3 regions of the Vibrio sp. ED004 genome follow, and region 2 is predicted to be linked to each of the others. Evidence: predicted binding sites of a transcription regulator. Region 2 holds the regulator's gene; each other region holds the start of a gene.

Region 1 (10,882 bases), 1.9 Mb from region 2:
CCAACCAGTTCCTCAAAACAAAGCATTATGCTATCAATGACTTTCGACTCTTTAAGATATAACTCTAAATATTCTCGCCCAAGTTCAAAAATTGCGTTTAAGTTGTTGTTTAGATCACCTTCTTCTTTAGCCAACCTGGATAACATTTTCTTCTGGGTCTTTTTATTACCACCGTTTTCATCTTCCAAATCTCCGACAATCATCCCTGAACAATCAAGTATGACCTTCACTACCTCACCTATTGAAGGAAAGCTTGGCCTCATTAGTCATTCCTCATTATTAATGGGCCATTTTACTGGCCCATGGAATATTACTTTTTGCTTGGTGCAACACCACGATTACGACCTGATTTACCACCAGTGGTCGATGGCCAATTCCCTCCGGGACCAGGATGACTCGATGGACCGCGACTACCTTTACTTGTTGTCATAATGTATCTCCTTTAATTAGCACTGCGCAATTGCAGTACATTTAGAAGACTATCTATTACGACACGGTCGGGATACCTGCTTTTTGGCGACGTGATCTTTGGGCTGCGGCTTATTGAGAGATTACTTTAAACTGTGAATACGACACACTGAGGCTTTTTGGGGGACTAAGAAATGGCTAAGATCCTGATAAAACAAGGAATTCAGGATACAAAAAAGCCCACGCTAGGTGGGCTCTTTCGTATAATTTGGTGCCCGCTACTGGACTCGAACCAGTGACACCTTGCATGTCATGCAAGTACTCTAACCAACTGAGCTAAGCGGGCAATGCTGTGAAACTTATCTAACCGCTTTACTAAGTGGCTAATGCTTCAGAACGAGATGGATAATAGCGAGTGAATGGGTAGCGTGCAAGGATAAATTTGCACAAAACAGTTCGTTTGCTTTTAAAAACAACAATCAGAATAAATTTTAAACACAAAGCAGATCAATGGCTTGAAGTAGATCACATTTCATCTCAACTTCAATGACGACATACATCGACACGCTTTGTGCTATTTACGGCTGTCTTGAGTATTTTGACTCAAGATATTAGTTCGTTTCCTCATCTACATCGAACACGACGTTGTAATTCTCGGTATACGTACAGTTTGGCTGACGGCTACAAGTGAAGAAGCGTCGGCCTTTGTAATCGCCTTGGCTTGCCAGTTTGATGATCATCGGGCTGCCACACTTCTTACAGAAGCGCACTTCTTTTGATGGCTCGATTAAATCAATGTGCGCTGCCAGCAACCTCTTCAAACGACTCACTTGATAGCTGTGTTTAATAGATGCACCAATCAGAGGTAAACCTGCCGATTTACACACGTGAATCAGTAGCTTTTCGCGGTCGACTTTGCCTTTGTTGAGCTCTTTTCCGTTATCAAGTTCGATGATCACGCGGGGTTCTAGCGTTCGCGGATCGCAAACAACAAAGTCGAAGTAACTACGTGAGATCTTGTTGTTGGCGATAAACCAATTCTTCTTATTGTTCGTCTTAGCTGGCACAAGCACGTTCGACATGCTGACTTTAGCAAACACTTCCCCATGGTTGCCCACAGCGGATTTTAGCGCATTATAGAATGTCGCCTGTTGCGCCGACATCAACGCGCCTTTCTTCTGATAAGCATGGTCTTTGGTGTCATCGTGTTTCACCACATACTTTTGAATAAAGTAAAAGAACACAACCAGAACAATTACAACGATAAAGATATTAGTCATTTTCCAACACAATCAAGTCTGTATAGGGATTAAGAGAGTGGCTAGCGTATGTAGAAAAGCATCAACTGGCAAGAAAAAGAGCGATAGTTGCCAACCAGAATCACGACCTTTGAGCGCAGTGCTCAGCGAGAGGTAGCTCCTTCGCTAGACACACCTCTCCTATTTTGATAATCAAATCATCAATTACACTCTAGATTGATTTAGATCAATTTACCTAGATTTGTGATCAACTAGCCTGAAAAACGTTAGGCAAATGTTAATAAGGAAATTGATATGGAACTTAAACAAGACCCAAGATGTTATACCGACGTATGTGTAGATGGTAAATGGTTCCACTATGACCACTGCGGAACCCAAGCCTACATGTTAAAAGGCGGCGCTTCGGCAGTGATTGAACTCGCTAGTGAACCAGCGACAGAAGGCGAATTAGTTGAAATGCTTCAAGGTGTCGCTAAGTAACCCACCAAGCCAAATCACAGTATGAATTAAGCGAATAAGAGTAGATAGCTGTATTAGTTCAGGTAGGCACTCTTATTCGCTTAGTTATTGAAGTTCAGGTTTCTTGATTACAGGGGATCTAGCAAGTTTGAGGGTTCAAGCGATAAGCACTTTATTGCGCCCTGACTGCTTAGCTTGATACAAAGCATCGTCTGCTGATTTCAAGTGTTTCTTATAGGTACGGCTATTCAACTGTTGTTCCGTTAGATGAGTCGTCGCACCAATCGATGTGGTTAAATCTAATAGCCCAGAATGCGTTTCAATCGGTCGGTCAGCGATCGCTTGTCTTATCAGCTCAAGCTCTCTATTAGGATCTTGATTCCCAGCCAGCAATAAAACGAACTCTTCTCCACCCCATCTTGCCACTACATCGTTTTTTGATAAGGTTTGCTCTAAACGCTTAGCGACCTCCACCAGTACTTGGTCACCGACATCATGCCCATAAGTGTCATTAACTTGTTTGAAGCGGTCTAAATCTAAAATAGCGAGTGTATATCCAAACGATGACAAATGATGTGGCATCGGCTGAGTTAACAATTGTTCCAAGTAACGTCTATTGTGTAAGCCTGTGAGTTCGCATCTTGTCGATTGCTTGAGTAACTCTTTATTGGTCTTCTGGATCGAACGTAACCGAATTAAAAGTAACGCTGCGCTGAACATCACCATGATACCCAAGGCGACAACGATTCGATTCCGTAACTGCTGCTTAACTAATGTCACCTCACCCAACTCTTTTTCTGCGTTAAGCAGTTCGTTTTCTTGAGCTAATGATGCCGTAGCGAAATCTTGCTCGAGTAAAAAGATATCGCTCTGGCGCTTATCAAATAGCAGTGCTTTATTTCCTTTGTAATAAAGCTTGAAGTAGCGAAGTGCGTTCTCGCTGTCGTCTCTCGAGTCATAATATTCAGCAAGTGTTCTTAAACCGAGGACTTTCCAACTTCGAGTTCCCACAACATCGAACATTGCAGACGATCGCTTTAGATCAGCAAAGACAAAATTATCTCGGTTTAAACCAATGTTCGCTAAGGCTCTGTTTAAATAACACTGACCTAGCTGAAGTGTATATTTGTCCACGCCCGGGTACCTAAGACACAGGTTTGCGACTTGTCGTGCTGACTCAAAGTTCTTTTCCGCCAACAACACATCACTCTCTGCTTTTAACAGGATGATTTTGTATCGCTCACTCACGTTGTCGCCATTGAGCTTAGCCGCACTCTGATACGCCTCTCGACCTTTGACCAAATCACCACTGCGCAGATAAGCAAAAGACTCATTCACATGCAGCACGCCGATGGTAGACGCTTCGAGTAGTCCACTCTTGTAATAGAGTTTTTTTGCTCTTTTAATCAGCTTGAGCGCTTTTGGCCAGTCTTCCAAATAGATATAAAGCAGTGCCATGTTTGACACTAACTTACTGTTGTAGATGTGTTGAGGGTACTTCTTGCCAAGGTCTAAGCCTTTATGGAAAAAGTATTGAGCTTCCGGAAAGTCATTGCGGATATTGTTGATGACACCCGCCGTGTTATAGGCCTTAATCAACAACTCTTCATAGTGGAGCGATTCTGCGATATCTATCGCGGCTCTGATTTGGATTTCAGACTCCGCCAGCTCACCTTTACTGATATGTTCAATTGCTAATTCAACGAGAGATTGAGCCTTTAGCCACGCCATATGTTCGTGTTGTGCGAGCGCTTTAATCTGTCTGACGTATTCTGAAACGGCTTCGGTATCTAGCTTGTGTTGTGCAAGGTTCGACAAAATCATCAATTCGTAAGCACGGTAGATGGCTTTATTTTGGTCTGGGAGCTTGGCTTGGAGAGTGGCGAGTTGATGAGAGGCTAAATTAGGGTCACCACGGGATACATCGAGAATACCAATCAACGCAGTTCCATATTGAGAGAGTAATAACTCTTTCTCTGGACTATAAACACTCGGGTTTTCAGGGCGAATATGCTTTAAATCATCGTCATAAGTTGGATAAAGCAAATACAGCCCAAGCACAACACTCATCAGCACGACTAAAAGAAATGAACCTAACACATTGTTTCTATTCATTTATCAGTGCCATTATTGATTGCATTCCAATTTCATCGAGATTTTTTAAAAGCGGTTAAACATTATACCCGACAGATATACAGATTAAAATCCTGCTTAATGGTGGATCTGAGTAAGGTTTTTCTTATTATTTGGAATAATCAGGCGACTTTCTTGATTTAACTCAGACAATCATCCTACAAAAAGGCGTTATAGTGATTTTCCTGTTCCTATAGCCGTGACTTCTAAGGAAAGAACGGAAACATAATGAGAATTAACAATGACCCAAATTAATGAACAACGCCTTGTCGACCATTTCTGCGATCTTGTGAAAATCGATAGTGAATCACGTAACGAAAAAGCCATTGCTGAAGCGCTGGCTGAGCAGCTAGGCGAATTAGGCTTTGACGTACATAAACTGGCTGTTCCAGAAGAAGTGTCAAACGGTTTCAACATTTATGCACGTTTAGATGGCACTCTTTCAGGTAGCACGGTATTCAGCTGCCACATGGATACAGTAACACCAGGTATCGGCATTGAGCCAATCATCGAAGACGGCATCATCCGTTCAAAAGGCAACACGATTCTGGGTGGTGACGACAAGTCTGGTATCGCAGCTATCATGGAAGCGGTTCGCGTAATTAAAGCGGAAGGCAAAGAACACAAAACTATTGAGATTGCATTTACTGTATTCGAAGAAGGCGGTCTATTCGGCTCTTTGAACTTCGATATGTCTTACATCCAATCTGAGCACGCTATCGTACTTGATACAGGCGGCCCGATTGGTACCATCGTAAATGCAGCACCTGGCCAGCAGAAGATTGTTGCGAAGATCAAAGGTCGCCCTGCTCACGCTGGTTTAGCGCCAGAAGAAGGCATCAGCGCAATTCAAGTGGCAGCAGACGCAATCACTAAGATGAACCTACTTCGTATCGATGAAGAAACGACAGCAAACGTCGGTATTGTTGAAGGCGGTCAAGCGACTAACATCGTAATGCCAGAGCTTAAAGTCGTAGCAGAAGCGCGTTCTCTAAACGGCGAGAAGCTAACGGCTCAAGTTGAGCACATGATCTCTACATTCCAAGAGAGTGCGAAGCAGTTCGGCGCTGAAGTAGAAATCGAATCTACTCGTGCTTACGATGCATTCGTGATTGCAGACGATCACCCGCATATTCTTTCTATCAAATCAGCGTTTGAGAAGCTTGGCGTAACTGCGAACACTAAACGCACTGGTGGTGGTAGCGATGCAAACAACTTCAACGCGAAAGGCCTAACAACGGTTAACCTTTCTACTGGTATGGCGAAAGTTCACACCACTGAAGAATACATTGCAGTGAAAGACATGGTTGCAATCACTGAGTTTGTAGTGGCTTACGTAACACAATAATCTTAGTTGGTAACTAGGTGGTGAAAGCCATTTAGCCAATATCAAAAAGCCGAGTTCACATGTGACTCGGCTTTTTTGTGCCTGAATTTAGCCAGAAATTCTAGCCTAAAAACCTCTACGCTTCCAAAACTGGCTTTCGTCTTTTGCTACTAGGTCGAATGTCTTGTCGGCGATGATGTTGCCTTTTAGCTCGACCGTCATGCGCCATTTGCCCAGCTTGTTCGAGACAGGCGCCCAGATAGTGTCACCTAAGTAGAAATCCCAATCATTGTTACCGACATACTCTTCGCCGTCGAACGGTTCGAGCACTTCACCTTTGTCTGTAGTGATGTCTGGGTGATAAATGCAATAACGGATCTTCTCACCTTTGGCTTTTTTGATATTCAAGATATAGCCAAATTCTACGTCGATTTCAGCATCAACGGTGGTAGTGAACTCTTGGATTTTTGGAAGATCTTTAGATTTGGAATCCCACGTGGAATAGATACCATAAGAAGTCATGTCGACCACAACAGAGCGCTTTGCCATTTCAATCGTTACCTTGGAGTTGTTCTATTAATTTAATTCTATTTGCCATTCAGCCAAGCTGGATAAGTACGAGGCTATTCTTGCCAGTCTTTTGCCATACGCTTAATCACCGACGGTTCGATGTCGTGAATGCTGCCATATTGCTCTCGGCAAACCTCAATGATCAAATCGGCTTTATATTTACGTGCAAGTTGGCGGTAGGCCTTCATTTCCCAATGCTTAACAAAGGTATTCGAAACAACCACATCAAGCCCTTGCTTTAATCCGTTTTCAGCCGTGTTTTGACACCACTCATGAGCTTGTTGCAGCTGCCTAGGGTCAAAATGGTACTCACCTTGCTCATTCACATAATACATATCGGCTTCAACATGCAATGCATCGTAGGTTTTTGCTTTTGTTGATTTGCCAGAACCGGGCAACCCTCGAATGAGTATTAACTTCATCTGTCACTTTAAAGGCTAATTCGAAAACATGAGTTTATCGTAAATAGTAACGAGTTTCTCTGATAACTGCCTTTGCTCAGTATACGAAAACCAAGTCCTCACACACGACTCCGATAATCACTGAATACAATGAGACTACCCTCGAAGCCCTTGTCTTGCTTCTGATAGAAAACACAAATTATTTACATCTATCCATTTTGCATGTCGACAAGCGTATCAAACTACTATAGATTTAGATGTATAGACGTCTACATATCTAGCTTAGGGAGAAAGCTTTGCCTATTCGCATTCCAGACCAATTGCCAGCATCCGATGTTCTTCGTGAAGAAAACATCTTCGTTATGCCGTTATCAAGAGCATCGACACAGGAAATTCGTCCACTTCGAGTCTTGATCCTCAATCTAATGCCGAAGAAGATTGAAACTGAAACTCAATTTTTACGCCTACTATCAAACAGCCCATTGCAAGTGGATGTAGAGCTGCTGCGCATTGATGACCGACCAAGTAAAAACACACCGACTGAACACCTTGATAACTTCTACCGCCAATTTGAAATGGTCAAAAGCAGAAACTTTGATGGATTGATCATTACTGGTGCACCGCTTGGCTTGGTTCAATTTGAAGATGTAATCTACTGGGACCATCTGAAAACCATCATGGAATGGGCAAACAAGCACGTTACTTCAACTCTATACGTGTGTTGGGCAGCTCAGGCTGGTTTGAAATTACTGTATGATTTACCAAAACGCACTCGAAAAGAGAAGTTGTCTGGTGTTTATAACCACGAGATACATAACCCATACCACCCTATTTTACGTGGCTTCGACGATACATTCTTGGCACCGCACTCTCGCTATGCTGACTTCTCTCAGGAGTACTTAGCGGAGCATACAGATCTAGATGTTCTTGCGACGTCTGATGTTGCGGGCGTATACCTAGCGGCGACCAAAGATAAGCGAAACGTGTTTGTAACGGGTCACCCTGAGTACGACTCCCATACACTTCACAATGAATACATTCGTGATCTGGGTGAAGGCATGGAGCCTGTGATTCCAATCAACTACTACCCGAACAACAACCCAGACAACAAGCCCGTTGCAAGCTGGCGTAGTCACGGACACTTGTTGTTCTCTAACTGGCTAAACTACTGCGTTTACCAACAAACGCCTTACGATCTAGATCATTTCAGCGAAGACAATTTTACCAAAGACGATTAGATTCTTACTTCCGATTCACAAACACATAAAACCGTGTTCAATAGGTTATTGATAAAATGACGAATTGAACGCGGTTTTTTTATGGTGTGTGAGTCGCATTCCATAATAGATTTACCACTTCAATGGGTTTGATTTCATATGATGGGTTGGTGTTCATAAGGAGCTTCACATGCCTGCCAAGCCGTTATTATCTAAACCCTTTTCGTTATCCCGTCCCCTTTCGTTATCAAGTATGGTACTACTCGCTTCGCTTTCATTAGTCGGTTGCGTCTCTGTCACTGAAGGTCCACCAAAGATTGAAAGTGATCCTATCGCGATGTCTGAATCTCGAATTGAATTAGGCTTAGGCTACATGGGACAAGGCAATATGGTCAGAGCGCGTGAAAATCTCGAGCTCGCAATTAGACACGCACCTAGTTACTACCGTGCTAGGCTTTCAATGGCGCATTACTACGAACAAGTGGGCGAAGTAGACGAAGCAAGATCTACTTATCGAAAGGCATTGAGTCTAGATTCTAGAAACGGCAATGTATTGAACAACTACGGTACATTTTTGTGTAAACAGGGTGAATACGAACAAGCCGATAAGTACTTCAATCGCGCCATCGACCAGCCCTACTACTATCTCGTCTCAGCAAGTTATGAAAACGCGGCGTTTTGTGCATTTAAGGCTGGTAATACCGACCAAGCAAAATACTACTTCAGCAGAGCGATTGACCATGACCCAAACCGCGTAAAATCGATACTACAGTTATCAAAAATCGAAGTGAGTGACGCCGATTACAATGACGCTCGACTTCGTTTATTCAAATTCCACCAGCGTTATGGCTATCAAATTCCATCGCTTGAAATCTTGGTCGATCTCGAAAATAAAGCGGGTAATAGTGCTCTAGAGCAGAAGTATCAGAGTAAATTAGATGAATTGCTTTCTGCTTAACGATTATGCAAAACACAAAAAACGGGCTTGTTGCGTTAACAACAAGCCCGTCCATATTTCAGCTTAATGTCTTAACTAAGTGCAGCCGCTATTTAAGCGCAATCCACTCTTGTCTTTGCTCATCGTCCATAAAGGTCCATGCGATAAAGCGACTCACCTTCTGGCCTTGCGACATCTCGACCACTTTCACTTGTTTAGCTCGTAGCTTACCTAGCTCAGAGCGAACCATATCGACGTTGTCTTTCTTAGAAATCAATGTCGTAAACCACAAGACTTGAGTAGCAAAAAGTTGACTCTCTCTCGCCATCTTCATAATGAAAGCGGCTTCACCACCCGGACACCAAAGTTCAGACTTTTGGCCACCAAAGTTTAAGGTTGGTTTCTCTTGCTTAGTTGATTTATCTAACTTAACTGACTTCTTGTTCGTTTCTGGCTTGAACGACTGACCGGCTTTCTTAGCACGGTTTGCCGCTAGGTTATCCAGCTTACGTTGTGAACCCTTTTCCGCTTCTTCTAAAGAGCTATGGAATGGAGGGTTACAAATTGTGACATCGTAACGTTCATTATCTTTAATCACGCCCTTAAAGATAGATTCAGAGTCGGCTTGTAGGCGAGCGCGAATCTTACCTTTTAGATTAGGGTTACTTCCCGCAATGAAGTTCGCTGTTTTGATAGAGACTGAATCGACATCAGTTCCCGTGCAGCGCCACTTATACTCTGTCGCACCAATAATTGGATAAATACAGTTTGCACCAACACCAATATCCAATGCTTTCACAGAAGCATGATTATAAGGTTCACCTTGGCCATCACTATTAAGAATGTCGGCCACTCTGTGAATGTAGTCTGCACGACCAGGAATTGGCGGACACAAGTAACCAGCGGGAATATCCCAATGTTTAACGCCATAATGATGCGCCAACAAAGCTTTGTTGAGTAGCTTAACGGCTAGTGGATCAGAGAAATTAATGGTGTCTTCGCCCATTGGGTTCTTGATCAGGTGCTCTTTTAGCTCAGGCAACGCGGAAACCAATAACTCGAAGTCATAGCGACCAGTGTGCTGATTTCTTGGGTGCAAACCACCTTGAGGTTTTTCAGCCGAACGTCTTTTTTGGGCTGCGTTTTTATTAAAAGCCGTTTTGTTGAAAGACCCCTTATTCGCTGATCCTTTATTCGCACTCTGCTTACCTTGGCTATCTTTTGCAAAAGGTCGCTTTGCTTTGTTATTACCAGCGCCTTTCGGTGCACTGTTATTGCGGCTTTTATCCGATGTGTTCTTGGTAGAAATACGCTTGTCGCTGCTCGGCTTAGCTGTACTTGGCTTAACATCAGCTTGATTGTCTTTTATTTTTGCTGATGAAGTGCTGTTTTTCGACAGGCTTAACGTAGTTCTATTTTGTGATTGGCTCATTGGGCTACTTCTTTAAATCTAAATACATCATGAATAAACGGGCATCCAACTCAAGTTGATGATATTCCGGTTCCATGTGACAGCATAGTTGGTAAAAGGCTTTGTCGTGCTCTTTCTCTTTGATATGCGCCAGTTCATGTACCACCAGCATTCTCAGCAAAGGTTCTGGTGCATTTTTAAAAACACTGGCGATACGAATTTCATTCTTTGATTTGATCTTTCCACCGTGATTCTTCGCAACGTAAGAATGAAGACCCAACGCATTATTGATTAGGTGTATCTTGCCGTCGTAAATCACCTTGCTGATCGGTAGTGTTTTTTTCATGTAGCGATTTTTTATCTCAATCGCATAGTCAAACAGGGCTTTCTCGCTTTTGATTTCATGATTCTTTGGGTAGCGAGCTTCAAACCACGGCACCAATTTACCCGACTCAACAAGTTGAGTCACAGGATCAAGAATGTGCTTAGGATAGCCTTGAATATAGCGTAAAGAAGGATGCATGCTGAAAGACCGTACAAGTTACACCACGACAATACGTTGTGGTCTTGAAAATTGAGCCGCATAGTGTAACTGATCACACTTTTCTAATCACCTAGGATTCGTTACACTTTAGCGAGATTCACCAAGAGCTAGACTCAAAAAGAGATTGTAAAAATGAAACGTGTTGTATTGTACGTCGCAGACAAATGCCCGCACTGTAAAGATGCCCAGCGCTATTTGGACTCTAAGAAAATTGTT
Region 2 (10,882 bases):
TCGCCACTTTCACGTAGGTCACGTACCGTGTGGTTAATCGGCAATCCAGCACCCACTGTCGCGTTGTACAACCAATGACGGCTGATCTTCGCGAAGGCATCTTGCACCTGATGGTAGTACTCGCTTGATGCAGAGCCTGCCACCTTGTTGGCCGAGATCAAGTGAATACCTTGTTGGGCGATTTGCAGGTATTTTGCTGCAAGTACAGGGCTCGCAGTCACATCCAGAACCACTGCTTCGTCATAACCTTGAATAGAGCCTAAACGCTCTAACCAATCGTTACCATTGTTGGCAATCGCTTCGTCGTCAAAGCGCTTACCTACCGAAGTCGCATCTATGCCTTGGTCATCGAACCAATAGGTTTGGCTATCAACCACCGCAACCAATTCAAAGTTCATTCCACGACGCTTTTCAAGTTCCGCTTTCTGCTCAGCAAACAGGCTTAACCAGCTTGAACCAATGTTGCCCTTACCACATAAAGCAATTGCAACACGCTTCTGCGCTTGGAATAGTTGAGAGTGAATGCCTTTCACTAGGCTTGAGGTTTCACTCTTACGAATCACTGCCACTAAGCTCAAGCCAGAGTTAGCTTCTGAGATGAACTCAACCGGCGAGCTCTTGAGCTGCTGGTAGAAACCGTAACAATGGTTCGGGTTCTTAGTTACGCCAGCTCCCACGGCAGCAATCAAAGAGAAACCCTCTTTAAGCTTAATCTCAGCTTCAATCGCGTGATCTTGTAGATATTCTAAAGCGCCACCAGCGATCTCTTCAGTGTAAGCAAGACGCAAACAGTGCTGATCCGGTTCAAGCTCATAAGCAAGAGGCTCAAGTTGAGCGCGCTTAAGCCCTTCAAGCACTTCGCTCTCTAGACGGTCGAAGTCATGCCCGTGACCAAACGTCAGCTGAACGATAAGCACTTCATCCAAGGAGGTAATGATTTTTGCACCACGACCCGATGCCAGTACACGCTCTATCTGTGTAGAGCCCGCCTCTGGCTGGTAGCTGCAACGTAAGCTTAAGTCCATGGCACTTTGAGCCACAGGCTGTAGCGTTCGGCTGTGAAGCACTGGAGCCGCTAGACGAGCAAGTTCACTCGCTTCATCAAGGCGAAGCAGAGGCAATAAACACGCATCCGAAACCAAACGAGGGTCTGCGCTGTATACACCAGCGACGTCACTCCAAATCGTTACGCGTTCAACCTCAGCCAATGCACCAATCACAGTTGCAGAGTAATCCGAGCCGTTACGGCCGAGTAGAACCGTTTCACCTTCAGTATTTTGAGCCATAAAGCCAGTAATCACGACACGGCAATGTGCATGCTGCGCCAAGGCTTCTTTAATCAGAGGATAAGAACGTGCGCGGTCAACTTCAGGTTGAGCACCCACTTCTGCACGCAAAAAGGCACGAGCATCTTGAGCTACCGCTTGTAAATCATGTTGGCACAACAAAGCAGCTAATAGACGTGAAGACCAAACCTCACCGTGTCCTAGAACTTGTGCTTTTTGCGCTTCGCTTAGAGGAGCAGTTAGCTCACCCAAAGCGGTGAATTCTTGTTGAATGGTGGCCGTTAGCTGAGCCGCAGACTCACCTTCAAGCAGCGCTTCAATCAGCTCAAGTTGGAACTGACGAAGTGCTTGCAAACATTCGTGGGCGATACGACCATCTTTGTCGAGCGCTTCAACAAACTCAATCAAGCGGTTAGTGGTTTTACCCGCTGCCGATACCACGACCAAGTCAGTGGCTGATGAGTATTCTCTAAGAATATTGACCACGCGTTGGTAACACTCAGGATTCGCTAAGCTGCTGCCACCAAATTTATGTAGCTGGCGAAAGGTTGCCATTATTAACCCTCCCCTTCAGCGATAAAGCCTTGTGTCTTTTCAAACGCTTGCTTAAGGTCATCAATCAAGTCTTCAGCATCTTCAAGGCCAACAGAAAGGCGCAGTAACTGTTGAGAAACGCCCGCTTCTGCCAGCGCTTCTTCGCCCATCGCACGGTGAGTCATCGACGCTGGGTGGCAGATTAAGCTTTCCACACCACCCAGCGATTCCGCCAAAGAGAATAGCTCTAACTTATCAACAAAGTACTTAAGCGCTTCGAATGAACCTGCAAACTCAAAGCTCAGCATTGAGCCAAAGCCAGACTGCTGTTTCTTCGCGATATCATGACCTGGATGTTCAGGAAGGCTTGGGTGGTAAATAGTGCCGACGAGATCTTGTTGCTGCAGAGACGCGAGGATTTCACGTGAGCTCTCTTCGTGAACTCGCATACGCGCACCTAGCGTACGAATACCACGTAGAGTCATGTAGCTATCAAATGGTGTGCCGGTCGCACCAATACAGTTGCCCCACCATGCTAGCTCTTCAGCGTGCTCTTCCGTTTTCGTGACGACAACACCACCAATAACGTCTGAGTGTCCGTTGATATACTTAGTGGTTGAGTGAATAACAAAATCTGCACCTAACTCTAAAGGCTTTTGGAACACAGGAGTCAAAAACGTGTTGTCGACAGCAACCAGAGCACCAACCTCTTTCGCTTTACGACAAGTTTCTGCAATATCAACCACACGAACCAAAGGATTCGATGGTGTTTCAATTAAGATCAACTTTGGCTTAAGCGCGATCGCCGCATCCAGTGCCGCTTGATCCGATTGATCAACGAATAGAACTTTGAAGTCACCTTTCAGTGAGCGAGTGTTAAACAGACGGTAAGTACCACCGTAGCAGTCGTGTGGCGCGATAATAAGATCATCGCCACCTAAGAAAGCAGAAACCCATAAGTTTAGCGCCGAGGTACCACAGTTAGTGACCACCGCACCTTTGCCCGATTCAAGTTCAAACAGTGCCGTTTCTAATAAACCTCGGTTTGGGTTACCAGAACGGGTGTAATCGTACTTTGGCACTTCACCAAAAGCGGGAAACCCATAGTTAGTCGAAAGATAAATTGGTGGGACAACGGCATGGTGTTGCGTGTCTGACTCGATACCAGTACGTACTGCGATTGTTGCTGGCTTCCGGCTGCTCATAGGTGCTTCCTTACAAGTTTTGCGTCTGAGAATCACAGCTGCTTGTCGGCATTTTGCGGCTGTGTTAGATATATGTTATTCACTTTACTTTCATAAACGTGAGACGTCAACACTTCTAGACGTCTATATGTCTTTGCTTATAGCGGTAAATCCCGCTAAAATCACCACTATTAATTTATTCTAACAACTAAAGTGATGAAGGTACGCAATGGCCGACTGGAATGGTGAATACATAAGCCCATATGCTGAGCATGGAAAGAAAAGCGAACAAGTAAAGAAAATTACAGTTTCTATCCCTCTAAAAGTGTTAAAGGTTCTAACTGACGAGCGTACTCGCCGCCAGATTAACAACCTACGCCATGCAACAAACAGTGAGCTACTGTGCGAAGCCTTTCTACATGCGTACACAGGCCAACCACTACCAACGGATGAAGACCTTCGTAAAGACCGCCCAGACGATATTCCTGCTGAAGTGAAAAAACTGATGACAGAGATGGGTATCGAGTTTGAAGCGTTTGACGAAGAATAAAAACAACTCAGTCACTGCCTTCATTATTGATTCGCTCTAGCTGAACCCTATTGATCACATCGTGCATTGTTTTTATGACTGCGCTGTGAATGATAGACATAAAAAAACCGACTCCAGATGAGTCGGTTTTTTATTATTCTTTTGCGCTCAATTGAGCAGCAGCTATAAAAAGCTATTACGCCATATAGTTAGCAGGCATCTCGATACGAGCAACGCCAGACTCAACAGCCGCTTCTGCTACTGCTTTTGCTACGCGAGGAAGTAGACGTGGGTCCATTGGCTTAGGAATGATGTAGCCTTTACCAAATTCCAGTGCAGTTTCACCCGCCGCTACCAGTACTTCAGCCGGAACTTCTTCTTTCGCCAATTCACGAATCGCTTTAACCGCTGCCAGCTTCATTTCATCATTGATTTCGCTTGCACGCACATCTAGCGCACCACGGAAAATGAATGGGAAACAAAGTACGTTGTTTACTTGGTTAGGGTAATCACTGCGGCCTGTACCCATGATAAGGTCAGAACGAACTTCATGAGCAAGCTCTGGCTTGATCTCTGGATCTGGGTTTGAACATGCAAACACAACTGGCTTATCAGCCATTAGCGTTAGTGCTTCAGCTGGAAGCAGGTTAGGACCTGATACACCCAAGAATAGGTCAGCGCCTTCGATAACATCTTCAAGCGTGCGCTTGTCAGTGTTGTTTGCGAACAGCTCTTTGTATTCGTTTAGGTCGTCACGACGAGTGTGGATCACACCTTTACGGTCAAGCATGTAGATCTTCTCACGCTGAGCGCCACACTTAATCAGTAGCTCCATACACGCAACCGCTGCTGCGCCAGCACCTAGACAAACGATCTTACACTCTTCTAGCTTCTTACCTTGAAGCTCGATCGCGTTCAGCATACCTGCTGCTGTTACAATCGCAGTACCGTGTTGGTCATCGTGGAATACTGGTACATCACAACGCTCAATCAGACGACGTTCAATCTCAAAACAGTCTGGTGCTTTGATGTCTTCTAGGTTAATACCGCCGAATGTATCTGCAATGTTCGCAACTGTATCAACGAACTCATCGATTGTGCGGTGTTTTACTTCAATATCGATAGAATCTAAACCAGCAAAACGCTTAAACAGTAGCGCTTTGCCTTCCATTACTGGTTTAGAAGCAATAGGACCAAGGTTACCTAGGCCAAGAATCGCTGTACCGTTAGAGATAACAGCAACCATGTTGCCTTTACCTGTGTACTTATAGACGTTATCAACGTTCTGTGCGATCTCGCGAACAGGCTCAGCCACGCCTGGGCTGTATGCAAGTGCTAGGTCTTCTGCAGAGTTTGCAGGCTTCGTCAGTTCTACGGCAATTTTGCCTGGAATCGGGAACTCATGATAATCAAGAGCTTGCTGACGGAATTGTTCTTGAGGCGATAATTCTTGAGAGGATTGAGCTTGGCTGCTGTCTTCAGACATAGGTGTAGGTTCCTAGGATATTATTATTTGGGGGATCTTGTTCATGTTAATGGATGTACTTCAAAGTTCCTAGGTGGTTGAAGCCTCTGTCTCATTAAAAAACGAAATTTCACTACTAATAAGACCAGTGAGCAGTTGAAATTACTATCGCTTGTTGAACTTTCGTGCAGAATTTTGGTGACGAGTGATAAGCAAGGAATTGCCGTGCAATAGAATAAAGAGGCAACTGATCGTTACGAGAGATGGATACTTTAATGGGAGTCAGTGATTTTACAAATTGCTGGCAACAAAAAAGGACACCGAAGTGTCCTTTTTATGTCTAAATAGCGAGAATTACTTCTTGCTAGAAAGAGCACCGAAACGCTTGTTGAAGCGATCAACACGGCCGCCAGTATCTACGATACGTTGCTTACCAGTGTAGAACGGGTGACATTTGTCACATACGTCTAGGTGGATTGATTCTTTTGCTAGCGTTGAGTTGAACTCAAATGTGTTGCCGCAAGAACAAGTAGCAGTAACTGCTTTGTATTCTGGGTGGATTCCAGCTTTCATGGGATAACCTCAAGTAGGCCGTGTCGCTATACGATTCTAAGCCGCACACCACACGTAGTTTAAAAAAGAAATAAAGACACCGCATTCGCACAATAGAGTGACGAAGCCATACCTTTAAGGCGCAGTATAGTAATGAATCTATAAGGCAGGATCAACTGATTTGATACATTTTTCACCAATTGTGTCTTTATTTCCTTTTTCAGAAGAAGCGTTGATTGAAATTTGGGGATGATAGATGTCTTCATGCGTTAGCTTGCCCTCTCTTATTCAAACTGCTCCTCGAATTTAACCGCCTTATCCTTTAGACTGTTCGCTCTCGTCAATTCAGATAAAGCCGTCCCTTTATGCGTCCAATGATTGCCCGTGTGGCACTGCCTATTCCACTCGACAAGCAGTTCGATTACAAGATTCCAAACCACCTATTTCCGATAATTGGTGGACGAGTCTCTGTGCCTTTTGGACGACAAACCTTAACCGGAATAGTTACGGCTCTGGTTAACGAATCTGAATTCGAGCTAGACAAGCTCAAGTCAATTAAAGCGCTTTTAGATAACCAACCTGTTTGGCCGGAATCTGTCTACTCACTGTTAACGTGGTGCAGTCAGTTCTATCAATACCCATTAGGTGAGACCTTTGCCAATGCCCTACCGAGTGCGTTACGTAAAGGCAAAACGGCCGACTTCGCGACACTGGTCGAATGGCAGTTAACGCCATCAGGCCGAGACCAACTGATGCAAGGCTTTGGTCGCGCTGTCAAACAAGCCAAAGTGATGCACATGCTTGAGCACGGTCCCGTTCCTCATCAAGAGTTTATTGATGAAGAAGTGGGCAGTGCAGTACTTAAGACGTTGGAAGAAAAAGGCTGGATTGAATCGGTAGAGAAAAAGCCGAAACGCCAACCTTGGCCTGAAGATCTTGAGAACGACCAAGACAAACCCAAGCTTAATGCAGAACAAGCCATCGCGATTGCCACAGTCAATAGTCAGACTGATTTTGGCTGCTTCTTATTAGAGGGCGTTACCGGCTCAGGTAAGACAGAGGTCTACCTGAATATGATCAAGCCGATACTCGATAAGGGTAAACAGGCATTGGTCTTGGTACCTGAGATCGGCCTCACTCCACAAACGATTAATCGCTTTAAACGACGCTTCAATGTGCCTGTTGAGGTTATCCACTCTGGTTTAAACGATTCTGAGCGACTGAATGCGTGGTTATCAGCTCGCGATAAAATAGCGGGCATTGTGATTGGTACCCGTTCCGCTCTATTCACGCCATTTGCAGACTTGGGCATCATCATTGTTGATGAAGAGCACGATGCCTCTTATAAACAGCAAGACAGTCTGCGCTACCATGCTCGTGATGTCGCGATCATGCGTGCTCACAAAGCACAGATTCCGGTTGTGTTAGGTTCAGCTACACCCGCTTTTGAAACGCTGCACAATGCTCAGATAGGCAAATACAGTTACCTCACCCTTACTTCACGTGCGGGGGTTGCACTGCCGACCACCAACAAAGTGTTGGATGTGAAAGGCGAATATCTGGAAAGTGGTTTATCGGCATCATTAATTGCCGAGATGCAACGACACCTGAAAGCCGGCAACCAAGTGATGTTGTTCCTCAACCGTCGTGGGTTCTCTCCGGCATTGATGTGTCACGACTGTGGTTGGACAGCTGAATGTAAGCGCTGCGATGCCTACTACACCTATCACCAATACAGTAATGAAATGCGTTGCCACCACTGTGGCTCACAGCAGCATATCGTGCACAACTGCCAAGGCTGTGGTTCTGCTAATTTGGTGACAGTAGGTGTGGGTACTGAACAGCTTGAAGCGCAGCTTGGTCAGCTATTCCCTGAATACAAAACCATACGTATTGACCGTGACAGCACCCGCCGTAAAGGCAGCTTAGAAAGCGCATTAGAATCGATTCGTAAAGGTGAATACCAAATCCTGATTGGTACACAGATGCTGGCTAAGGGTCACCACTTCCCTGGCGTGACACTTGTGGCGTTATTGGATGTCGATGGCTCTTTATATAGCAGTGATTTCCGAGCGTCTGAACGCCTTGCTCAGTTGTTTATTCAAGTCGCTGGCCGTGCAGGTCGTGCAAGCAAACCCGGTGAGGTGATTTTACAAACACATCATCCTGAACATGGGTTACTGCAGGCGCTGCTACACAAAGACTACAACCACTTTGCTCAGACGGCTTTGGCAGAACGTAAACAAGCGATGTTACCTCCTTATACGTTCATGACGCTGTTCAGAGCTGAAGCAAATGATACGCGCTTGGTGGAAGAGTTCTTACGTCAGGTTCGCCATACATTGGAATCACATCCACTGTTCGACCAATATTGCATGGTGTTGGGGCCAACCCCTGCGCCATTAGCCAAACGAGCAGGCAAATCTCGCTGGCAGCTGATCTTGCAAACCCAAACTCGTTCATTGATGCAGAAGCTATTAATGAGCGCGAAACCGGCAATCAATATGTTACCCGCTGCGAAAAAAGTCCGTTGGTCACTCGATATCGAGCCGCAAGATTTAAGCTAAACTCACGCGGGTTAAAACTAATGATAAGTTTGTTCACAAATATTTCATATTTCTCGTGAGCAACTTCACACTAGTCATGTGATTTTTGTTAATCTAGCCGTAACTTTACACGGATTAAACGAATAAAATATTGCAATAAAAAAAGTGTTAGCAACACTTTCACAATATCTATCCGATTACATTTATTATTCACGCCTTAGATACTTAGGCGACAAAGGAACTTAAAAGAGGGTTTAATTTATGGCGACAATGAAGGATGTTGCCCAGCTAGCAGGCGTCTCAACAGCCACTGTATCACGTGCATTGATGAACCCTGAGAAAGTCTCAGTTTCAACTCGTAAGCGAGTGGAAACAGCAGTACTTGAAGCTGGATACTCACCCAACACATTAGCTAGAAACTTACGTCGCAACGAATCAAAAACCATCATCACTATCGTTCCTGATATCTGTGACCCATATTTCGCTGAGATCATTCGTGGTATCGAAGATGCCGCAGTAGAAAATGACTACCTTGTTCTATTGGGTGACAGCGGTCAACAAAAGAAGCGTGAGTCTTCCTTTGTTAACCTTGTCTTCACTAAGCAAGCGGACGGCATGTTATTGCTTGGCACCGACCACCCATTTGATGTCAGCAAACCAGAACAAAAGAACTTACCACCGATGGTAATGGCCTGTGAGTTCGCTCCTGAGCTTGAACTCCCAACGGTACACATCGATAACCTGACCTCTGCATTTGAAGCCGTGAACTACCTAGCTCAGTTAGGCCATAAACGTATCGCTCAAATCTCTGGTCCAGTATCAGCAACCCTGTGTAAGTTCCGCCAACAAGGTTACCAACAAGCACTGCGTCGTGCAGGTGTAGCAATGAACCCAGCCTACAGCACAGTCGGTGACTTCACTTTTGAAGCCGGTGCTCAAGCCGTTCGTCAATTACTGGCACTGCCTGAACAGCCTACTGCTATCTTCTGTCACAACGATGCGATGGCCATAGGTGCGATTCAAGAAGCGAAGAAGTTAGGTTTACGTGTTCCTCAAGACCTATCGATTGTTGGCTTCGATGACATTCAATTCGCTCAATACTGCGATCCACCGCTAACCACCATTTCTCAACCTCGTTATGAGATTGGACGCCAAGCGATGCTGATGATGCTTGATCTACTGAAAGGCAACGATGTGCAAGCAGGTTCGCGTCTGCTAGAAGCCAAATTAGTGGTTCGTGGCAGTACTGCTCCACCTCGAATGTAAGCCATAGAAATACCGATATAAATCTGCGGCACATTTTGATGTGCCGCTTCCATTTCTGCACTATTATCCTCGCGCAATCTGGATTACCATGAGAGCAGAATTACCAACTACTGAATTGTCTTGTGGCTAATAGAGATTATGTAAAGCGCGGTCGTGGCACGAAGAGACCGACCAAGAAGCAAGCCCCTCGCCGTAAACCATGGCGTAGTGGTCTTTTGGCGATCCTCCTTGTTGGTGGATTTGGTTACGGACTTTACTTATTGAGTAATGATCCTGAGCCACCAGCGCCGGCTCCAGTAGTGAGCAAACCCAAGCCTAAGCCAAAACCAGCGAAAGTGATTCCGCCACCTCCAGAAGAGAAGTGGGACTACGTTGAAACACTGCCGAGCCGCGAGATTGAAGTAAAAGCCAAAGAGCAAGAGATCTCTAAGATCCCTTACATCATGCAGTGTGGCGCTTACAAAACCTCAGCACAGGCAGAAGCACGTAAACTGGATATTGCCTTCCAAGGTATTTCGAGTGAAATCCGTAAGAAAGACGGCAGTAGCTGGTACCGCGTGGTTCTAGGACCCTACAAGTTGAAGCGTGATGCCGAGCGAGATCGCCACAAGCTACAACGCGCGAAAATCGAACCTTGTGCTATTTGGAAAGATACCGAGTAGTGATAAGCGATAGCGCAGTTGTGTAACCGCTAGAGTCGCAGCAAACACCGAAAGCCTCCCATTGTGGAGGTTTTCTTTTATTTAGTCCCTTTCGCCAAATTTCCTTACAACTTCCACCGATAAGTTGCGCGACATCACTCGTGGTTCCTTGAATTATCCGAGTGCCATCCTCATATACTTTTTATACCCAAAGATAAGAATATTAAGAGGCCCTACTCGTGACTACCATAGTATCTGTACGTCGTAATAATAAAGTCGTCATCGCGGGTGATGGACAAGTATCTCTAGGCAATACTGTAATGAAGGGCAATGCCCGCAAAGTACGTCGCCTATACAACAACAAAGTACTGGCAGGTTTTGCTGGCGGTACCGCTGATGCTTTCACGCTATTCGAAAAATTTGAGAGCAAGCTACAAATGCACCAAGGCCACCTGACCAAAGCTGCCGTTGAGCTGGCGAAGGATTGGCGTAGCGACCGTGCTCTACGTAAGTTAGAAGCACTGCTTGCGGTAGCGGATGAAACCGCTTCACTGATCATTACTGGTAACGGTGACGTAGTTCAACCAGAGAACGACCTGATTGCTATCGGTTCGGGTGGTAACTATGCACAAGCCGCTGCTATCGCGTTACTAGAAAATACTGATTTAGATGCGCGTGAAATCGCAGAGAAGTCGCTGAATATTGCTGGCGATATCTGTGTGTTCACCAACCATCACCACACTGTTGAAGAACTAGAAAGCACTGTTGAGCTGCCAAAGCCAGAATAACAAACGCTTCTACCCAAGACCTTGTATCAACAGTGATTAAAGAATTAAGGAAAAACCATGTCTGAGATGACTCCTCGCGAAATCGTTCACG
Region 3 (10,882 bases), 530 kb from region 2:
CCCATGCATTACCACCGAACTTAGACTGCCAGTTGGTTGGTGCTTGACCGTTTACTGGATCTTTCCAGATGTAGTAGTCGCGGTATGGGCTGTTTTTGTCACCCAATGCCGACTGAAACCACGCATGCTCGGTTGAGGTATGGTTTACCACGATATCCATCACGATACGGATACCACGTTGGTGCGCTTCAGACAGCAATAAGTCGAAGTCTTCCATAGTGCCGAATTGAGGGTTAATCGCGTAGTAATCTGAAATATCGTAGCCGTTATCGATCATTGGGGATGCGTAAACTGGGGTTAACCAAATTGCATCCACACTCAAGTGTTTAAGATAATCCAGTTTTGAAATGATCCCTTTGATATCGCCAGTACCTTTACTGCCACTATCACAAAAGCTCTTTGGGTAGATTTGATAGATGGTTGCGGTTTTCCACCAACTTTCATCATGCTCAGTCATCGCCATCTCTAACACTCACTTACCAGAAAATATAAAATAAAATCACCATGTGAATCATGGTCGAATAGCCGTTATAACTAAAAGAAAAAGCTATAACTAAGAGAAAAAGCGATAGCTCACTTTGGAGTCATCGCTTATTTAATACATTACGCGTTTGCGGTTTCTAGCTCGCCTTTCATCTGTGCTCGTTTATAGAAGAACAGTGTTAACGTGACGGGTAGTACAATCGCCACCAGCATCGCAATTAAGTAAACAGACCAATATTGCGGTTGAATCGATAAGATGCCCGGCAAGCCACCAACACCGATACCATTCGCCATCACACCTGCACTACCACAGATTGCAGCCGCTGCGGCACTACCGATCATTGCGCTCAGCATTGGGAATTTGTATTTAAGGTTGATACCGTACATCGCAGGCTCCGTCACACCTAAGTAGGCAGAGATTGCAGCTGGAACCGAGATGTCTCGTTCGCCTTCGCGTTTACTTAAGATGATGATGCCAACAACCGCCGAAGCTTGTGCAATATTTGATAGAGCAATCAAAGGCCAGATTGGTGTGCCGCCTAAGTCTTGCATCAGTTGTAGGTCGACGGCGTTGGTTGTGTGGTGAATACCTGTAATAACCAAAGGTGCGTATAGGAAGCCAAATACCACTGAGCCAAGAATCGCAAAGTCACCCGTCATTGCTGCTTTAGCCGCGAATGCCACGCCATCACCTAACATACGACCAAATGGACCAATGAAAGCGTGCGCTAGAATCACAGACAAAATAATCGATACAAATGGCACGACAACAAGGTACAGATAAGAAGGAACAATACGCTTAAGGTTGGTCTCAATGAACGCCAGAGCAACACCCGCTAGCATCGCAGGGATCACCTGTGCCTGATAACCGACCTTCTCAATCACGAACAGGCCAAAGTCCCACACCTCAGGTACCGATTTACCTATCATGTAAGCGTTCATCAATTGGGGGGAAACCAAGGTCACACCAAGCGTGATACCCAAAATAGGGGTTCCGCCGAGTTTCTTAACCGTCGCCCAACACACACCAACCGGCAGGAAGAAGAAAATCGCTTCACCAATTAGCCATAAGAACGAGTGAACGGTTGCCCAGAATTGGCTGATTTCAACGAGGGTTTTGCCGTCGAACATGCGAATGTCACCAATCACATTACGGAAACCAAGAATCAAACCACCAGTAATGATGGCAGGCAGCAGTGGTACGAAAATTTCGGCTAAATGGGAGATACCACGCTCAAGGAAGTTCATGTTCTGACGAGCAGCAAGCTTAGACTCATCTTTTGATGACGCCTCTTTACCCGTTTGCTCAATCAGAAGTGCGTACACTTCATCAACCTCTGTGCCAATCACGACTTGGAATTGACCTGCGTTCGTAAAGCAGCCTTTTACCTGCTTCAGCTTTTCTAGTTCTGCTTTGTTCGCTTGCTCTGTATCGTTCAATACAAAACGCAGTCGAGTCAGACAATGGCTGACACTCGCAATATTTTCTTTGCCACCGACTAACTCGATAAGACGCGCAACGTCTTGCTTCGCTATCTTACTCATACTACCCCACCCTGGTTTCATTCAATTACTCATCTAAACCATGTAGCAACAACCACTCAAGATTTAGATTAATGGGAGCATTCCCAATTACGGTTATTATAATGCCCGCATGAATGATAAATTGAAATGGGAACAGTCCCATCAATTGAAAGAGATCACACTCTAATTTTAATCTAAGCGGTTCGATTTCGCTTAATTGAGTGGATTATAGAATCGGAGATTGGGTGTGATGAGAGATCTCTGAATTGCCTAAAAGCTGAGAGATCAATAGATTAGCCGCCAACTTACCTGCAGATTGGTAGCCAGGATCAATGCTAAATACACGAGGGAACAAGAAAGAGAGAAGATCATTGCCACCAACGCCTGTTACAACCACATCTTCACGTTGTAGTTCTTGTAGACGCTTGATCACGCCAAGAGCCAATGTGTCACTGGCACAAACAAGTGCTTGAGTTGTAGGAGTCAGTACTTCATCCACCAGCTGATAAGCGCTTTCATGATGAAGCTGACCAGTACGATAATTCGCAATCACTCCAGTGCTTTCGCACCAGTCGAGATAAGCCTTAAGACGCAGCTCACCGGTTGATTTATCACTAGGATCAACACCAATAAAGCCGACATCTGAGATCCCCTGCTCCGACAGATGCGCCAACGCACTATTGATCACCTGTTGGTTATCGTAGTTAATAGAGGTCACGTTCTCGGTATCCAAAGCAATAACCACGGCTTTGTGTTCCCACGCTTCGATTGCGGGAATATCACAATCCGTAAAGCCAAACACAATGATGCCATCTACATTGCGACGCTTTAGAACCTGAAGGTGTTCATTGGCTTTGTCTCTGTCGAGTTGGCTTTCCATGATCACCACATCGTAATCCGCTCGATACAACTCAGCCAGCATGGTGCTTACGGCTTTATTTTCAGAGGGAGAATCTAAACGAGAGATGATCACGCCGATGACTTTTTGACTGCCACCACGCATGGACTGCGCAGACTTTGAAGGCGTGTACCCAGATTCTTGAATTACTCTTTCCACCCTTTCACGGGTTTCAGGTTTCACTTTAGGATCATTGGTCAGAACGCGAGATACGGTTGACTTACCAACACCGGACAGCTTAGCAATATCGAGAATAGTGAGTTTTTTGCTCATAAAAAGTCTAACGTTAAAGGGAAGAGAAGAAAAAGTGAGGGTAGGTCCCCTCACTTAACTATTTGTAAATCCTAGCAGTTCTTACTATGACTTACTTTTGGCAATTACGATAGACTACACGGCCAAGTTCGAGGCGTGCGTCGTCACCTTTAGTACGCAAAGTGATGCTGTTAATCATCTCTGAGGTGCCATCGTCTAGAATGTATTTGGTTCCTGAGCCTGCCGGTACTTGAGTCAATTGGTACTCGTTATCAGGTAAACGCAGTACTGCTTTTTCATTACTAAGGTAAGCCACATCAAACGAGACGTCAGACTCACATTGATAAGTCACGAATTGATTATCCGATGCTGCACTGTCAGGGGCTGCTGATTTAGAGCACCCGACCAATGCTACCGTACATAGAGATGCTACCAACATAGCTTTCATACTTCGTTCCTCATCTTTATATAGTCAATGACACTTAGTTTAGTCTCAGGTTAGGAAAACCTTATTGATAAGTAAGTGCCTAGTGATAGGTAAATACCTTAGTGACAAATAAACGCTTAGCCTTTTAAGAAAGCAGGTACATCTTTAATGCTATCAAGTACCACACTAGCTAGCGCTTCACCCTTTTCAGTGATTGGCTTACCGGTTCTTACCAATACTTTAGTGCCAACACCTGCGGCTTCTGCAGCCATCATGTCTTCAGCTTTATCGCCAATCATCACAGAGTTAGCCATATCAATCTTCAGAAAGTCACGAGCAGAAATGAACATGCCTGGCTTTGGCTTACGACATTCACAATCTTGCTTGTAGTCACCAATGCCGTGTTCAGCGTGGTGAGGACAGTAATAAATGCCATCGAGCTCGACACCATTATCAACAAAGTTCCAATCCATCCACTGCGTTAAAGAAAGAAAACGGTCTTCGCTAAACATGCCACGAGCAATGCCTGACTGGTTAGTCACTAGCACCAATAAATAGCCCATATCTTTAAACGCTTTCGCCGCTTCAAACACACCGTCGATGTATTCAAAGTCATGCTCATCATGTACGTAGCCGTGATCAACGTTAATCACACCATCACGATCTAAAAAAACAGCAGGTTTAGACAAAATTTTGTTCTCTATCAACTCTCTATTAATCATTAATTATTACACGCTTTATTTGCTTCATCACTATCTATTTAGTTTTGCGTTCGTTAACGATTTGTTTCCAGCTTAGCCATACAATCGACGTTTAGCCGTCTAGACGTAAAAATATCTATTGACTTAGATCATAGAACACCATAGCATCGTCTGTAAATCGAGCGAGCTATCGACATATTATTCTGTTCTACCTGCACGGGTTTCTCTATGATTAAAGTGAATCAAGTCAACAAGGTTTTTTATCAAGGCACTAAAGAAATCAATGCCTTAATTGATATCAACCTCCACATTCCTCAAGGTCAAATCTTTGGAGTCATCGGCTCTTCAGGTGCAGGCAAAAGTACCCTAATCCGCTGTGTAAATATGTTGGAAGCCCCAACTTCAGGTGAAGTGATTGTTGATGGTATCGACCTAACAAAACTCAGCAAATCTGAACTTAGCGAAGCGCGCCGTAACATCGGCATGATTTTCCAGCACTTCAACCTGCTGTCTTCTCGTACTGTATTTAACAATGTAGCACTGCCTTTAGAACTTGCTGGTAAAGATAAAGCGATTATTGAAGCGAAAGTGAGTGAGTTACTTGAACTCGTTGGCTTGGCGGATAAGCGTGATACTTACCCTGCAAACCTAAGTGGCGGTCAAAAACAACGTGTTGCGATTGCTCGTGCACTGGCGTCTGATCCGAAAGTACTGCTGTGTGATGAAGCGACCAGTGCATTGGATCCGGCAACCACTCAATCGATTCTTGAGCTACTGCGTGAAATCAACCGTAAGTTAAACATCACTATCCTGCTTATTACGCACGAGATGGATGTAGTGAAAAGCATTTGTCACGAAGTGGCGATCATTGGCGGTGGTGAATTGGTAGAGAAAGGCACAGTTGGTGACATTTTTGCTCACCCTAAGACTGAGCTTGCGCATCAATTCATTCGTTCAACGTTGGATCTGACGATTCCTGAAGATTACCAAGTACGCTTGCAAGAGACTCGCGTAAACAGCAGCTACCCTCTGGTACGCCTAGAGTTTACGGGCGCAACGGTTGATGCTCCGCTGATGACTCAGATTGCACGCAAATTCAATATCGATGTCAGCATCCTAAGCTCTGACCTTGATTACGCCGGCGGCGTGAAGTTCGGCATGATGGTTGCTGAACTGTTCGGTAATGAAGCAGATGATAATGCTGCTATCCAATTCCTACGTGACAACAATGTAAAAGTAGAGGTGCTTGGTTATGTCCTTTAGTTTCAACGAGATTGCTGACTGGATCAGCCTTAACGGTAACCTTCTATTAGGCGCAACGGGCGAAACACTTTACATGGTTGCTGTTGCAGGCATTGTTGGCTTTGCTGTCGGTATTCCATTAGGCGTGATTCTACACACGACGAAAAAAGGTGGTCTGTTAGAGAACACCAAAGTAAACAAGATTTTAGGTGCGATTGTGAACGTGGGTCGTTCAGTACCTTTCTTAGTTTTGATGGTTGCGATTATCCCACTGACTAAGATGCTGATTGGTACCTTCATCGGTACAACAGCTGCGATTGTTCCACTGACCATTGGCGCTATCCCATTCGTGGCTCGACTTATCGAGAGTGCACTACTTGAAGTACCAACAGGTCTAGTAGAAGCAGCTCAATCGATGGGTGCAACACCAACACAAATCATCAATAAGGTTCTGCTTCCTGAAGCACTACCGACTATTATCAACTCAGTAACGATTACGCTAGTAACACTGGTAAGCTACTCAGCAATGGCAGGTACGGTTGGTGGCGGTGGTCTAGGTGATGTCGCGATTCGTTACGGATTCCACCGTTACGATGTGACCATCATGGCTGTAACGGTAGTGATGTTGATTGTGCTTGTACAAATTATTCAATCAATCGGTGATTCTTTAGTTCGCCGCGTTGACCACAGATAAAGACTCAGCGTTAAAACGCAAACTATCTAAGACAAGAGTCGTCTGAACCAAATTAAATAGATTTATTAAAAGGAGATTATTATGAAATTTAGCCTTAAAGGTTTACTTACTATCGCAGCAGCGGCATCAGCGCTAGTACTAGCAGGTTGTGGTGATAAAGAAGTGGATACTTCTAAAGTAAAAGTTGGCGTAATGGCAGGTGCTGAAGCACAAGTTGCTGAAGTTGCAGCGAAAGTAGCAAAAGAACAGTACGGCCTAGACGTTGAGCTAGTTACTTTCACGGATTACGTAACACCAAACGCGGCTCTGGATGATGGCTCTATCGACATCAACGCATTCCAACACGCACCGTACCTAGATCAGCAAGTGGCTGACCGTGGTTACAAACTGACTATCGCTGGTAACACGTTTGTTTACCCTATTGCTGGTTACTCTAAAGAAGTGAAATCTGTAGACGAAATCCAAGACGGTGCTCGTATTGCGGTACCAAACGATCCAACAAACCTAGGTCGTTCTCTACTGCTTCTTGAGCAACAAGGTCTTCTTGAGCTTCGTGAAGGTGCTGGTCTTCTAGCAACAGTTCGTGACATCGTTAAGAACCCGAAGAACCTAACCATTGTTGAACTAGACGCAGCACAACTGCCACGTTCTCTTGATGATGTAGCGCTTTCTATCATCAACACAACTTACGCAAGCTCTATCAACCTGACTCCACAAAAAGATGGCGTATTCGTTGAAGACAAAGATTCTCCTTACGTAAACCTAATCGTTTCTCGTGAAGACAACCTAAACGCTGAAAACGTACAGAACTTCGTTAAAGCTTACCAAACTGAAGAAGTGTACAACGCAGCTTCTGATATCTTCCAAGGTGGCGTAGTTAAAGGTTGGTAATCACCTAAACTGCAGCATTGTATAGATACCCGAAGGGGCTGACATAACGTCAGCCCCTTTTTTATTTCCGGCAGTTTTTTATGTACCGAATTTCGTTAGAAAGGCTCGGCTTACCACCAAGCTTCCACTTGCATACCGACACTCATTTCACTGTTCTTACCTTCACCGAAGGCATTGTCATTTTCAACATCGTTTAGGTAAGTCGCAAAAATACGGAATTCAGGACGAGACCAAAAACCCACTTGCGGTACCCAAGCCTGAGCGACGGTAAACTTACCACCCGCGCCGTCTTGGTTATCAATGGTTTCCACAAAGCCGTCAATTTCAAGAATGGTTCGCATGCGCTTGTCCCACTTATAAAGCGGACGGATTACTGCACTGAACGACTCATCATCACTGTTATTCGCACCCACACCCGATGACGCAGCATAACGAACCGTGTGACCAAATTCGATGTTCTCACCGATAGCAAGCACACCCTAGTTAATCAATCGGAAGCCATCCGCATCGTTGTTGTTTGCATCACGAACGATACCCTTACCGGTACCAAAGGTGGTCATCTGCTCGGCATAACCAGAGTTAGCCACTTGGAGAATGGTTTTGTTGAAACCACCCGCTAGGTTTTGATTTAGACTGGCTGTCAGCATCACGCTATCATCCGCGTCCATCGTTTGACCCTGCTTTTCATTGGCGAAGTTCATATCAATACCGACCTCAAGATCCGCATCGTTCCACAGTGGAATACCCGCATAACGTATATCAGCAATCATGGCTGTGGTTTCTTTGCCATCAAACACATCACCTGTCACTGTGTCTTGAATCAAAGCCACCGATAATTTACCTGGGCCCATATTGATGTGTTCAACACCCGCACCAATACCGCTGACATCCCAGTAGTAGTTATCAACGATGTGTACATCATGGCGTTGGTAGTAGCGCTCGCCCGCCCAAATGCCAATATCCTTATCTTCAAAAAGTCCTACCGCTTGAACATTGAGTTGAACGACATCCACGCTTTTATCCGCCGCGTTCTCATCTTGGCCTTGCCAGTACGACAACATGGAATCAACTAAAAATGAAACGTCGTCCTCAACATACACTTCTTTTCTAAAACCAAACTCGCCATACAGGTCATTTTCGTTGCCGAGTCGTCCAACTTTACTCACCTCCCATTTACTATTTGAACCGCCTTCATTACTCAGGCCAACGCCGCCGCGCATGTAGCCATTAAACTCCAATGGCGTGGTTTCATCAGCGTATAAATTAGGTGCAAGTAAAGCAGTAGAAAGTGCAGCAGCAATAGGTAACAGTTTCATCGTCCATTCCTTTAAGATCTAGAATTGCGTTATTTTTATAAATGGGAACATTCCCATGAGATCGATCCCATTTATATTAAGAGGAATATAAATTGAAAGAGAACTGATTGATTACTGTGATCCAGTTAACTATTGAAATGATCAAAAGTTGATGGGTGTGGAATTATTTTGGTGAATGCATGAAGACTACAGAGAGAGACATACAGCACAGAATGAGCGCATTTAAGGGCGAAATAGGTTCGACAATATTGGCAAAGCCCAATACTGATTAGTGCTCAATATGGCGGTCAAAGAAAGAGAAACAGACGAGAAGCTAGCAGGGAGAAAACAGAAGAATAAGTATCGAAGTATTGATTAACACTTCGATACCTTGAATCGCTAGTTAAGCTTTAGGAGTTAGGGATTAGGAGTTACTTAAGATGATCCCAAGAGATGTTTGATACCAGACGGCAGTCATCACACTTGAAATAGAAAATATCGTGGATCGGCGCATCTAACAGCCATTCACCACCACATTGCGGACATTTACGCTCTTTTTCTGCTTTTAAGCTGATGCCACCCACGCGGTACAAGTAGTAATAAGTCGGGATCTTCGTGAGATATTCAATGCGTCCTCTTAATCCCCAACCGCGCTTGAACAACACGCTTTTAGTATCACTGATCTCAGTCAGAGTTGCGTGTTCAGCACGACAGCCCCCACCCATTTGGACTTCATCACAAGCTTGCCATTCGGTCTGCCATTTCAACACGGCTTTATGGTCACCATTGAAGGTTGGCGGGTTGCGGTACAGAGGGATCGGTAACAAGCTGTCGCCACTACGTAGCGGTGAACAGGTATGAACGAACGTCGTGTACAGTACCTGCCAGCTAGGCGCTTCGTCTTCAGCTACTTCTTCAGAGTTAAGATCTCGACCAAGCAAGCGCATTTTTGGCGCAAGCAAGCTCGCATTAGACAAGCGATCAAAACACACTTTTACGAAATCTGAGTGGTTACGCGGGTGTAAGCTGTCTTGCTCTGGGCAGACAACGCGAACATAAAACTCACCGTCGCCCATCACGATAGGAAACTCACGACCCAACACTTGTCCGTTATAACGAAGTGCATCCATTAAGCCATTAACAGCCTTGTCGACAGCGCTTACCGTTGTGTTATCAAAACACTCAAATTGAAGTTCTAGTACGTACATCTATTTATACCGCTGGTTGTAGCTTTTCTAAAAATTCTGCCAATGTCTCGGCTAGTACATCACGATTTTTGGTGCCTAGGCGCTCTAAAATCACGTTGCCCGTTAGGTTACAGATAGAGATAACATCCAGCTCAGCATCGGTCGCTGCGATGAAAACCGTAGGCTTTAGCTTTAAGCGGCGTTGAGTCACTAGGTGACCTAAGATGTTTTCTTGTAGGCATTCAAAGTCTTCATCACTCCAAATCTGTAATAGAGTCAGTTCGTTACCGTCGAAGGTCGCGTTCATGTCTGCGCTGTATTGCGCGCCGTAGAAGGTTTTGATGTCTTCATGCAGCGTTAATTCAATACCGGTTTCAACGTTAGTGAAATCTGCGAATTGCTCACGTGGATAGTGCTTCCATAACACGGCATCGCCGCTCTTTTCTTCTACACATGGCGATACCACGTCCACCAACTCCTCATTGCGAGGTAAGCTTTGGTGTTGCTGTTGCCACGCGTCAACGTATCGCTGACTAAAAGAAAGTAGTGCGTCTTGAGCACGTTGAGTCATGAAAATCTCCTAAACACAAAATAATAAATAGAATCCGAGCCCTTTCCGTGTCGATTAGGCGATGACTTAATGACAGGGTAATGGGGATTCAGTAAAATCGACCCCATTCTAATCGAATTTGAAACGAAAGTATGAGCAAATATTCTGACGCAAAAGAGCTAGCGGGTTTAACCCTAGGCCAAAAAACTGAGTACTCTAACCAATACGATGCAAGTTTATTGCAACCAGTACCTCGTAGCCTGAATCGTGATGATCTTGCGCTAAACGGTGAACTGCCTTTTGTTGGTCATGATATTTGGACCATGTACGAACTTTCGTGGCTAAACACTAATGGCCTACCACAAGTCGCCGTGGGTGAAGTTTTCATCCCAGCAACGAGCCCAAACTTAATTGAATCAAAATCTTTCAAGCTGTACCTGAACAGCTACAACCAGACTCAATTCGAAAACTGGGAGCAAGTAACTGAGCGCCTGACCCAAGATTTGTCAGCATGTGCAGGCGAAACTGTCATTGTGAATGTAAACTCAGTAACCGACTACACCAACCAACCTATCGTAACGATGGAAGGTGACTGTATCGACAACCAAGACATCCAAATCACCAGCTACGACTTTGAAGCCTCACTGCTTGAAGGCGCTGCTGGCGAACAAGAAGTGGAAGAAACACTGCACAGCCACCTACTGAAGTCGAACTGTTTGATCACCAACCAACCGGACT

What was found. Region 2 encodes MetJ, which represses methionine synthesis genes. Its sites were predicted from a motif close to TTAGACNTNTANANGTCTAA; they were not measured.
Region 1: the regulator MetJ is predicted to act here: its motif matches at 6,811-6,830, upstream of metA (homoserine O-succinyltransferase).
Region 3: the regulator MetJ is predicted to act here: its motif matches at 4,398-4,417, upstream of metN (methionine ABC transporter ATP-binding protein MetN).

Annotation. Positions count from the first base shown of each region.
Region 1 covers NZ_CP066149.1:3,417,000-3,427,881, reverse strand. The annotation lists gene ITG10_RS15455 (hypothetical protein) at 1-230, opposite strand, end outside; tRNA gene ITG10_RS15450 (tRNA-Val) at 678-754, opposite strand; gene ITG10_RS15445 (DUF2726 domain-containing protein) at 1,020-1,688, opposite strand; gene ITG10_RS15440 (hypothetical protein) at 1,962-2,147, shown strand; gene ITG10_RS15435 (GGDEF domain-containing protein) at 2,283-4,241, opposite strand; gene ITG10_RS15430 (M20/M25/M40 family metallo-hydrolase) at 4,501-5,607, shown strand; gene ITG10_RS15425 (DUF3859 domain-containing protein) at 5,713-6,135, opposite strand; gene ITG10_RS15420 (ATP-binding protein) at 6,210-6,578, opposite strand; gene metA (homoserine O-succinyltransferase) at 6,854-7,795, shown strand; gene pilW (type IV pilus biogenesis/stability protein PilW) at 7,965-8,732, shown strand; gene rlmF (23S rRNA (adenine(1618)-N(6))-methyltransferase RlmF) at 8,821-10,143, opposite strand; gene ITG10_RS15400 (M48 family metallopeptidase) at 10,148-10,645, opposite strand; gene ITG10_RS15395 (glutaredoxin family protein) at 10,799-10,882, shown strand, end outside.
Region 2 covers NZ_CP066149.1:1,442,335-1,453,216, forward strand. The annotation lists gene ITG10_RS06480 (bifunctional aspartate kinase/homoserine dehydrogenase II) at 1-1,841, opposite strand, end outside; gene ITG10_RS06485 (O-succinylhomoserine (thiol)-lyase) at 1,844-3,025, opposite strand; gene metJ (met regulon transcriptional regulator MetJ) at 3,234-3,554, shown strand; gene ITG10_RS06495 (malic enzyme-like NAD(P)-binding protein) at 3,730-5,019, opposite strand; gene rpmE (50S ribosomal protein L31) at 5,353-5,571, opposite strand; gene priA (primosomal protein N') at 5,916-8,117, shown strand; gene cytR (DNA-binding transcriptional regulator CytR) at 8,358-9,362, shown strand; gene ftsN (cell division protein FtsN) at 9,485-10,024, shown strand; gene hslV (ATP-dependent protease subunit HslV) at 10,243-10,791, shown strand; gene hslU (HslU--HslV peptidase ATPase subunit) at 10,849-10,882, shown strand, end outside.
Region 3 covers NZ_CP066149.1:914,295-925,176, forward strand. The annotation lists gene treC (alpha,alpha-phosphotrehalase) at 1-463, opposite strand, end outside; gene treB (PTS trehalose transporter subunit IIBC) at 604-2,028, opposite strand; gene treR (trehalose operon repressor TreR) at 2,234-3,178, opposite strand; gene ITG10_RS03925 (MliC family protein) at 3,270-3,605, opposite strand; gene gmhB (D-glycero-beta-D-manno-heptose 1,7-bisphosphate 7-phosphatase) at 3,722-4,306, opposite strand; gene metN (methionine ABC transporter ATP-binding protein MetN) at 4,514-5,548, shown strand; gene ITG10_RS03940 (methionine ABC transporter permease) at 5,538-6,221, shown strand; gene ITG10_RS03945 (MetQ/NlpA family lipoprotein) at 6,303-7,112, shown strand; partial or broken gene ITG10_RS03950 (carbohydrate porin) at 7,223-8,428, opposite strand; gene ITG10_RS03955 (Zn-ribbon-containing protein) at 8,839-9,615, opposite strand; gene syd (SecY-interacting protein) at 9,620-10,165, opposite strand; gene queF (NADPH-dependent 7-cyano-7-deazaguanine reductase QueF) at 10,297-10,882, shown strand, end outside.